DNA from 2 places in the Micromonospora sp. NPDC048935 genome. Region 1 is predicted to be linked to the other one. Evidence: riboswitches for the same ligand, from Rfam matches in the RefSeq annotation. Region 1 holds a riboswitch; the other holds the start of a gene.

Region 1 (4,559 bases):
GGGGGGTGCCGTCGAGGTCGACGACCAGGGCGCCCGCCTCGCGGGCGACCGCGACGCCCGCGACGGTGTCCCAGGGCTTGTTGCTGAGCATGATGAACGCGTCGATCCTGCCGTGAGCCAACCAGGCGAGGTCGATCGCGGCAGACCCGTGCATGCGGATCCGTTGGACGTGCCGGGTGAGCTGCTCGGTGATGGCGAGTCGTTCGGTGTTCTTCCCGCTGGCCCCGGTGCCGACCGCGTAGTCGCCGATGGCGACGACGGCATCCCTGAGGTCGGTGACCCGGCTGGCGTGGATGCGTCGATTGTTGGCGTAGGCCCCGTGTCCCTTGGCGGCGTGGTAGCGGGTGCCGAGGAACGGCAGGTCGATGACGCCGAGGACGGCGTCTGCGCCGTGCATGAGGCCGAGGGAGATCGCGCACAGGGGTGAGCCGTGGACGAAGTTGACAGTTCCGTCGACGGGATCGAGTGCCCAGGTCAGTGCGGTGGCGTCGCCACTGTCGCCGTACTCCTCGCCGAGGAAACCGATGTCGGGCGCCTTGGCGGCCAGATGCGCGCGGACCGCCCTCTCGATGGCGTAGTCCACCTCGGAAGCCATGTCGCGGTCACCCTTGAAGGTCAGCGCACCGGGCTGGAGCGTCCGCATCAGGTCGCGCGCCAGGTCGACGGCCTCCTGCGCGAGGGGGAGGAGGCGGGCGTAGTCGGTCATAGCTGGCGGCTGCGATCCCAGAGTGAGGTGAACATCTCGTCGAATATCGGGTAGAGGCCGGCGGGGCCCGCGCTGCGTTCGATGACCATCGTCGGACAGTCGACGCCCCGCATCCGCGGTAGGTAGTGCTGGACGACGCAGAGTCGGTCATCGATCAGGAGTACGTTGGCGCGAATGGACTCGTCGTAGACGCCGATGGACGGGTGGTCTCGGGCACCTGCGGGGAGCCTGTCACGAATGCGGCGGGCCAGATTCTGGATGTTGAGTTCGGTGAGCGCGCTGAGGTGGCCGTCCGGATAGTCGTCCTCACGCTCCTGCCGCCTGATCGCCTCGCCGGCGGGATCCAGGAAAAGGCAACGGAGGTGGGTGCCGGCGGCGAGGAGCTTCAGAAGGCGGTTGTCGGCGTACTGCTGGCAAATGAGGTTGAGTGACAGGCCGGACGCCCGGATGTCCCTGGCATGGTCGAAGAGGACGTGCGGCGGCAACTCCGCCACGAAATCTGACCGGCTGGAATAGATCGCGGTGACATCGGCGCACCGGTCCCGCGCCGCCCTCGCGACCTTCGGGCCACTGACGTTGCGTTCGGTCGGGTTTTGGTCGCGTTCGCCGAGCAGGAGCGTCATGCGTGCGTGACGTGGCATGGACAGGCCGGCGCAGATGCGGGTGAGGACGTCGATGCTGCTGACCCGGCGGGCGCCGCTGGTGATCTCGCTGACCTGCGCCTGACTGAGCCCGGTGGCGATGCCGAGGGTGGTTTGACTGGCGTGGGTTGTTCGCTGGACGAGGCGGAACACCTGAGCGATGTCCCGAGTGGCAAGGGCGTCGAGCATGTCGGAGGAATCCCACAGCAGGTCGGGAACGGTAAACGCTCCAGTCGTTCGGACGCTCACGCGCCGCTCCCTTCCCGCACCGGGGATGTGGGTCAGCATAGCCAGCGAACTGATGGCGGTGCCGGGACGACATCCGGAGGGTGGATGGAAGTTATCCGCCGAGGGATCACCCACTGTGATGGATGGCTGCGGTTAGGGTGAGCAGGGTCGTGGTGTGAGTCTTCGCTCCCGTCCGCACCTGCCCATGCGCCCCACCTGGCTGTGCCGCAACTGCGCCGCCGCGTGGCCGTGCTCCCGCGCGCAACTCGATCTCGTCGCCGAGTTCTATGGCCACTCGCTGGCGCTGGCCCTCTACCTGACGTCCTGCATGAACGAGGCGATCCACGACCTGTTCAGTCTTGGCGGTCGCCCCGACCTTGCCAAGATGCACACCCGTTTCCTCGGCTGGCTGTCGCTGACCCGCCGGCCGCGTCGCTTCGAGCACGAGTAACCCAGGGCTGACCGCGTGGGTGCTGAACCGTCTACGACATCAGCTCCAATCAGCTCGCCGTCTCGTGTGTCAGGCAACCCCGCGCGCCTATATTTTCCCAGGTCAATGTGATGAGCGCGGCCGGGCGACGCCGGGGCCGGCGTTGACCGGCGGCGGAGGGGTGTGGCAGCATTCGCGGCCTGACGGCAGTGAAGGAAGTCGGTGCGATTCCGACGCGGTCCCGCCACTGTCACCGGGGAGCGATCCCCCCTCGTGAGTCACGGCCGTGTGTCTGCGGCTGGAAGGCCGGGGGAGAGCGTCGATCCGGAAGCCAGGATACTTCGGCCGTCGGGACGTACCCCAGGGCGTGGACACCCGAGGAGGACCCGATGACGCACGGCGTCTCATTCATCGACGAGCATCGTCATGACCCGCATCGCGGGCGACACCCCGCACCCGCAACCGGCCGCGCCCGCACGTCTGGCGCCGGTTGCCTCGACGCGCGCCAGGCCGCTGGCTTCCGGTACCGCTGAGCCGAGCGCCCGCCGCTGACCGACTCCGACGCCCGCGTCGACGAGTCCGGCAGCGCCGTCGTACCGGCTGACGCCGCACCCATCCGCTTCGTCCAGGTCGCCTCCGCAGCGGCCAGGGCGTCACTCTCCGGAGCCCGCCGTGCGCATCCTGCTGCTGTCCACCGCCGACACCGACCTGCTGGCCGCCCGCGCCAGCGGCGCCGACTACCGGCTCGCCAACCCCGCGCGGGTCGCCGCCGACGAGGTGCCCGCCCTGCTCGACGGGGTCGCCCTCGTCGTCGTACGCCTGCTCGGCGGCCGACAGGCGTGGCCGGACGGCCTCGCCGTGCTGCTCGGCACCGGAGTGCCGACGGTCGTGCTCGGCGGCGAGGCGCTGCCCGACGCGGAGCTGATGGCCATCTCCACAGTGCCGTCCGGGGTCGTCACCCAGTCGCTGGCGTACCTGGTGGAGGGCGGGCCGGACAACCTCGGGCAGTTGGCCCGGTTCCTCTCCGACACGGTCCTGCTCACCGGCGAGGGGTTCGCCCCGCCCACACCCACCCCGGCGTACGGCGTGCACGGCGAACACCCCGCCGACCCGGATCGGCCCACGGTGGGGATCGTCTTCTACCGGGCGCACGCCCTCGCCGGCAACACCGACTTCGTCGACGTGCTCGCGGACGCGGTCCACCAGGCCGGCGGCAACCCGCTGCCGATCTTCTGCGGTTCGCTGCGCGGGTTGACCACGGGCGCCGGCCCGCTCGGGCTGTTCGCCCGCTGCGACGCGCTGCTGGTCACCGTGCTCGCCGCCGGCGGTGCGGTCGCCGCGGACGCCTCCGGAGGTGGCGACGAGGACGCCTGGGACGTCGGCGCCCTGGCCGCCCTGGACGTGCCGGTCATCCAGGCGCTCTGCCTGACCAGCACCCGGGCGCAGTGGGAGGCCAGCGACGCCGGGCTGTCCCCGTTGGACGCGGCGATGCAGGTGGCCATCCCCGAGTTCGACGGTCGGATCGTCACCGTGCCGTTCTCGTTCAAGCAGATCGACGCCGACGGCCTGTCCGTCTACGCCGCCGACCCCGAGCGGGCCGCCCGGGTCGCCGGGATCGCGGTGCGCCACGCCCGGCTGCGCTACGTGCCCAACGCCGACAAGCGGGTCGCCGTGGTACTCAGCTCGTACCCCACCAAGCACTCCCGGGTCGGCAACGCCGTCGGGCTGGACACCCCGGTCTCGGCGGTCCGGCTGTTCGCCGCGCTCGCCGAGGCTGGCTACGACCTGGGCGACGCGCCGGTGCCCGACGACGGCGACGCGCTGATCCACGCGCTGATCGCCGCCGGAGGCCACGACGTGGAGTGGCTCACCCCGGAGCAGTTGGCCGCCGCCGAGGCCCGGATACCGGGGTCAACCTACCGGCGGTGGTTCGACCAGATCCCGGCCGAGCTGCGCGAGCGGATGCGGGAGCACTGGGGTGAGCCGCCCGGCCAGCTGTACACCGAGGGCGGCGACATCGTCCTCGCCGGGCTGCGCTTCGGCAACGTGGTGCTGCTGATCCAGCCGCCGCGCGGCTTCGGGGAGAACCCGATCGCCATCTACCACGACCCGGACCTCCCGCCGAGTCACCACTACCTGGCCGCGTACCGCTGGTTGACCGCGCCGCCCGCAGACGGCGGCTTCGGCGCGGACGCCGTGGTGCACCTGGGCAAGCACGGCACCCTGGAGTGGCTGCCCGGCAAGGGCCTCGGCCTGGCCGCCGACTGCGCGCCCGACGCGGTCCTCGGTGACCTGCCGCTGGTCTACCCGTTCATCGTCAACGACCCCGGCGAGGGCACCCAGGCCAAGCGGCGGGCGCACGCCGTGGTCATCGACCACCTGGTGCCGCCGATGGCCCGCGCCGAGACCTACGGCGACCTGGCCAAACTGGAGCAACTGCTGGACGAGTACGCGACGGTGCAGGCCCTCGACCCGGCGAAGGTGCCCACCGTGCGGGCGCAGATCTGGGACCTGGTGCGCGCCGCCGAGCTGCACCACGACCTGCACGCCGAGG
Region 2 (4,559 bases), on a different contig from region 1:
CGGCGACGATCTCGTTGATGCTGGCCAACCTGCCGGTGTCCAGTTGGCAGAAGTCGATGGCCCCGGCCTGGAACAGCTGCTTGAACATCACCCGGTTGTGGCAGTGCTCGCCGGTGGCGACGCCGATGGGCGCGACCGCGCGACGGACGGCGGCGTGGCCCAGGATGTCGTCGGGGCTGGTCGGCTCCTCGATCCACAGTGGCTCGAACTGGGCCAGGGCCTTGACCCACTCGATGGCCTGACCGACGTCCCACACCTGGTTGGCGTCGATCATCAGGTTGCGGTCCGGGCCGAGGATCTCTCGGGCGATGGCGCAGCGGCGGATGTCGTCGTCGAGGTCGGCGCCCACCTTGAGCTTGACGTAGCCGTAGCCGCTGTCGACCGCCTCCTGGCACAGCCGGCGCAGCTTGTCGTCGCCGTAGCCGAGCCAGCCGGCCGAGGTGGTGTAGGCGGGGTAGCCCGTCCGGTCGAGCTCGGCGAGACGGGCGGCCTTGGTGCTCTCCTTGGCGCGCAGGATGGCCAGCGCCTCGTCCCGGGTCAGCGCGTCGGACAGGTAGCGCAGGTCCGCGATGTCGACGAGTTGCTCGGGGGACATGTCGACGAGCAGCCGCCACAGCGGCTTGTCGGCGAGCCGGGCGACCAGGTCCCACGACGCGTTCAGCACGGCGGCCAGCGACAGGTGGACGACGCCCTTCTCCGGGCCGAGCCACCGCAGTTGGGAGTCGGAGGTGAGCAGGCGGTAGACGGCGCCCATGTCCGCCGCCATCGTCGCGACGTCCACGCCGACGAGGCGCTGTGCCTGATGGACCGCCGCCGCGACGACGATGTCGTTGCCGCGACCGATGGTGAAGGTCAGACCGTGGCCCGCGAGTGGCGCGCCCGTGCTGTCGACGCCGTCGGTGTGCAGGACGACGTAGGCCGCCGAGTAGTCGCCGTCCTTGTTCATGGCGTCGGAGCCGTCAGCGGTCAGGGAGGTGGGGAAGCGGACGTCCTCGATGGTGACGGCAGTGATCTGCGGCATGCGCTCCTCGCCCGGCTAGGCTAAAGATCAGATGATCTCTGGGAGTATACGGAGGGCTAATCCGGCACGTCAACGACGTCGATCACCCACGAATCCAAGACATCTAATGTATCGGTCCCGATGCGAATGTGTCAGCGTGCTGTCGCCCCGGTCGTCGCACCCGGCCCGCGGGCCTCGGCGGCGGCTGTGGCGACATGTGTGGCGCTGGTAGGCACCCTGCCGCGCGGCGGCTCGTCGTCGTTGCCGGAGTGTCGATGTGCGACCGGCAGGATTGAGAAATTGCCGCGCGGAGCTGATGGGCGCCCCGGAAGATTGGATGTCCACTTCACATTCTGACATTGACGGTCGGAAATAAATAGGGATCCTTACGTCTGAAGACTTAATACATCACACCTTTCCGCATGTCGGCACCTGCTCGATGTCGCGTCCGCACGGGTGTGTGCCGCCGCGCGGGCCGCGTTCGGCACGGGTCGCGCGCGCCCGTGACGACCATCACCCGTCACGGCGGCGACACGCCCGGCACCGACATGTGGGGTGTGACAACCGCAGCGTCCCTATATATGGTGTCGACGCAGCTGGTTCGGCCGCTCAACCCGAGCGGTCGAGGCAAGAGGGAACCCGGTGGAAATCCGGGACTGTCCCGCAGCGGTGAGTGGGAACGACAGCCGTCATGAGCACTGGGCCACCAATCGGTCTGGGAAGCGACGGCCAGTAGGAGACCGGCGAACCCGGTCGTGCCCGTGAGTCCGAAGACCTGCCAGCGCGCCGTGCACCCACATCCGGGTGGGCGGCGGTCCGAGGCCGCGTGGGACGGCCGACGCCACCTGACCCGCGCCTGCCCGGCGTGGCGTCCGACGGTGTCTGTCTCCGCGCGTCCGAAGGCCACCAGGTCTCGAACTCGCGAGGAGTGAGTGGTGACAGTCACCGAGGTAGTCCCGGCACACGGCGACGCGGCCCTGCGGCGGACGCCGATGCAGGTCCGCAAACGCGACGGCAGCACCGAGTCCGTGGATGTCAACAAGATCGTCCGGGCGGTCGAGCGGTGGGCCGACGACCTGACCGACGTCGACCCGCTGCGCGTCGCCACCCGCACGATCAGCGGGCTGTACGACGGCGCGACGACTGCCGAGCTGGACCGGCTGTCCATCCAGACCGCCGCCGAGATGATCGGTGAGGAACCGCAGTACTCCCGTCTCGCGGCCCGGCTGCTGGCCGGCTACGTCGACAAGGAAGTGCGTCGGCAGGGCGTCACCTCGTTCAGCGCGGCGATCCGGGTCGGGCACGCCGAGGGCCTGATCGGGAACGACACCGCCGCGTTCGTCGCCGCACACGCCGCGGTACTCGACGACGCCATCGACGCCGACGGCGACCGGAGGTTCGAGTACTTCGGCCTGCGCACCGTGTACGACAGGTACCTGCTGCGCCACCCCACCAGCCGGCTGGTGCTGGAGACCCCGCAGTACTGGCTGCTGCGGGTGGCCTGCGGGCTGTCCCAGACGCCGGACGAGGCGGTCGGCTTCTACCGGCTGATGTCCAGCCTGGCCTATCTGCCCAGCTCACCGACGTTGTTCAACTCCGGCACCCGGCACACCCAGATGTCCTCCTGCTACCTGGTCGACTCACCGCGCGACGAGTTGGACTCGATCTACCAGCGGTACGCCCAGGTCGCCAACCTGTCCAAGTTCGCCGGCGGCATCGGCATCGCGTACTCCCGGGTGCGGTCCCGGGGCGCGCTGATCCGCGGCACCAACGGACAGTCCAACGGGATCGTGCCGTGGCTGCGCACGCTGGACGCGAGCGTCGCCGCGGTCAACCAGGGTGGCCGGCGCAAGGGCGCGGCCTGCGTCTACCTGGAGCCGTGGCACCCGGACGTCGAGGAGTTCCTGCAACTGCGGGACAACACCGGCGAGGACGCCCGGCGCACCCACAACCTCAACCTGGCCAACTGGGTCCCGGACGAGTTCATGCGCCGGGTCGAGGCCGACGAGCTGTGGTCGCTGTTCGACCCGCACGAGGTGCCCGAGCTGCCCGACCTGTGGGGGGAGCGGTTCGACGCCGCGTACCGGGAGGCCGAGGCGCAGGGCCGTTACGTGCGGTAGGTCCCGGCGCGGGAGCTGTACGGCAAGATGATGCGCACCCTCGCCCAGACCGGCAACGGGTGGATGACGTTCAAGGACGCCGCGAACCGGCTGTGCAACCAGACCGCCGAGGACGGCAACGTGGTGCACCTGTCCAACCTGTGCACCGAGATCATCGAAGTGTCCAGTGACGCCGAGACCGCCGTGTGCAACCTCGGCTCGGTGAACCTCGCCGCGCACCTCACCGACGGCGGCATCGACTGGGACCGGCTGCGCGCCACGGTCCGTACCGCGGTGACCTTCCTCGACCGGGTCATCGACATCAACCACTACCCGACCGCGCAGGCGGCGGCGAGCAACCCCCGCTGGCGGCCGGTCGGGCTGGGGCTGATGGGCCTACAGGACGTCTTCTTCGCGCTGCGGCTGCCGTTCGACTCGCCGGCCGCGCGGGAGTTGTCCACCCGGATCAGCGAGGAGTTGTACCTGACCGCGCTGGAGACCTCCGCCGACCTGGCGCGTCGCTTCGGCGCGCACCCGGCGTACGCGCAGACCCGGGCCGCGCGGGGCCAGCTCCAACCCGACCTGTGGGGTGTCGAGGGTACGCAGACCGCGCGCTGGGCGGCGCTGCGGGAACGGGTCGCGGCGGACGGGTTGCGCAACTCGCTGCTGGTGGCGGTCGCCCCGACCGCGACCATCGCCTCGATCGCCGGGTGCTACGAGTGCATCGAGCCGCAGGTGTCCAACCTGTTCAAGCGCGAGACCCTGTCGGGGGAGTTCCTCCAGGTCAACACGGCCCTGGTCGGCGAGCTGAAGGCCCGCGGTCTGTGGACCGACCGGATCCGCTCGTCGATCAGGCGGGCGGAGGGCTCGGTGCAGGACATCGCGGAGTTGCCGGCCGAGGTCCGGGAGCTGTTCCGTACCGCGTGGGAGCTGCCGCAGCGGGCGCTTATCGACCTGGCGGCCGCCCGCGCCCCGTTCATCGACCAGTCTCAGTCGCTGAACCTGTTCCTGGCCGCGCCGACCATCGGCAAGCTCTCGTCGATGTACCTGTACGCCTGGAAGACCGGGCTGAAGTCCACGTACTACCTGCGTTCGCGCCCCGCCACGCGGATCCAGCAGGCCACCGTCGCGGTCGTCGCCCCGGTGGCGGCCGACGCGGCGGCGCTGGCCTGCTCGCTGGAGAACCCCGAGTCGTGCGAGGCCTGCCAGTGACAGCCGCCGACCCCACCACCGATGCCGGCACCACCGACACGAGGACCACGCACATGTTGCTCGACCCCGGGATGGACCTCACGCTCCGCCCGATGCGCTACCCGCACTTCTTCGACAGGTTCCGCGACGCGATCCGCAACACCTGGACGGTGGAGGAGGTCGACCTGCACGCCGACCTCGCGGACCTGGACAAACTGTCGCCGGCCGAGCGGCACCTGGTCAGCCGGCTGGTGGCGTTCTTCGCCACC

The links. Region 1 has a riboswitch for cobalamin ahead of cobN (cobaltochelatase subunit CobN). Riboswitches for the same ligand answer to the same signal wherever they lie in the genome.
Region 2: another riboswitch for cobalamin. It lies ahead of ACGFIW_RS23920 (ribonucleoside-diphosphate reductase subunit alpha); the one in region 1 lies ahead of cobN (cobaltochelatase subunit CobN).

Annotation. Positions count from the first base shown of each region.
Region 1 is NZ_JBICTZ010000005.1:171,084-175,642, reverse strand. Features, by position in the region: gene ACGFIW_RS16480 (inositol monophosphatase family protein) at 1-706, opposite strand, end outside; gene ACGFIW_RS16475 (DUF5919 domain-containing protein) at 703-1,596, opposite strand; gene ACGFIW_RS16470 (hypothetical protein) at 1,751-2,026, shown strand; cobalamin riboswitch at 2,218-2,347, shown strand; gene cobN (cobaltochelatase subunit CobN) at 2,678-4,559, shown strand, end outside.
Region 2 is NZ_JBICTZ010000009.1:50,846-55,404, reverse strand. Features, by position in the region: gene ACGFIW_RS23925 (enolase C-terminal domain-like protein) at 1-1,021, opposite strand, end outside; cobalamin riboswitch at 1,581-1,798, shown strand; partial or broken gene ACGFIW_RS23920 (ribonucleoside-diphosphate reductase subunit alpha) at 1,993-4,311, shown strand; gene ACGFIW_RS23915 (ribonucleotide-diphosphate reductase subunit beta) at 4,365-4,559, shown strand, end outside.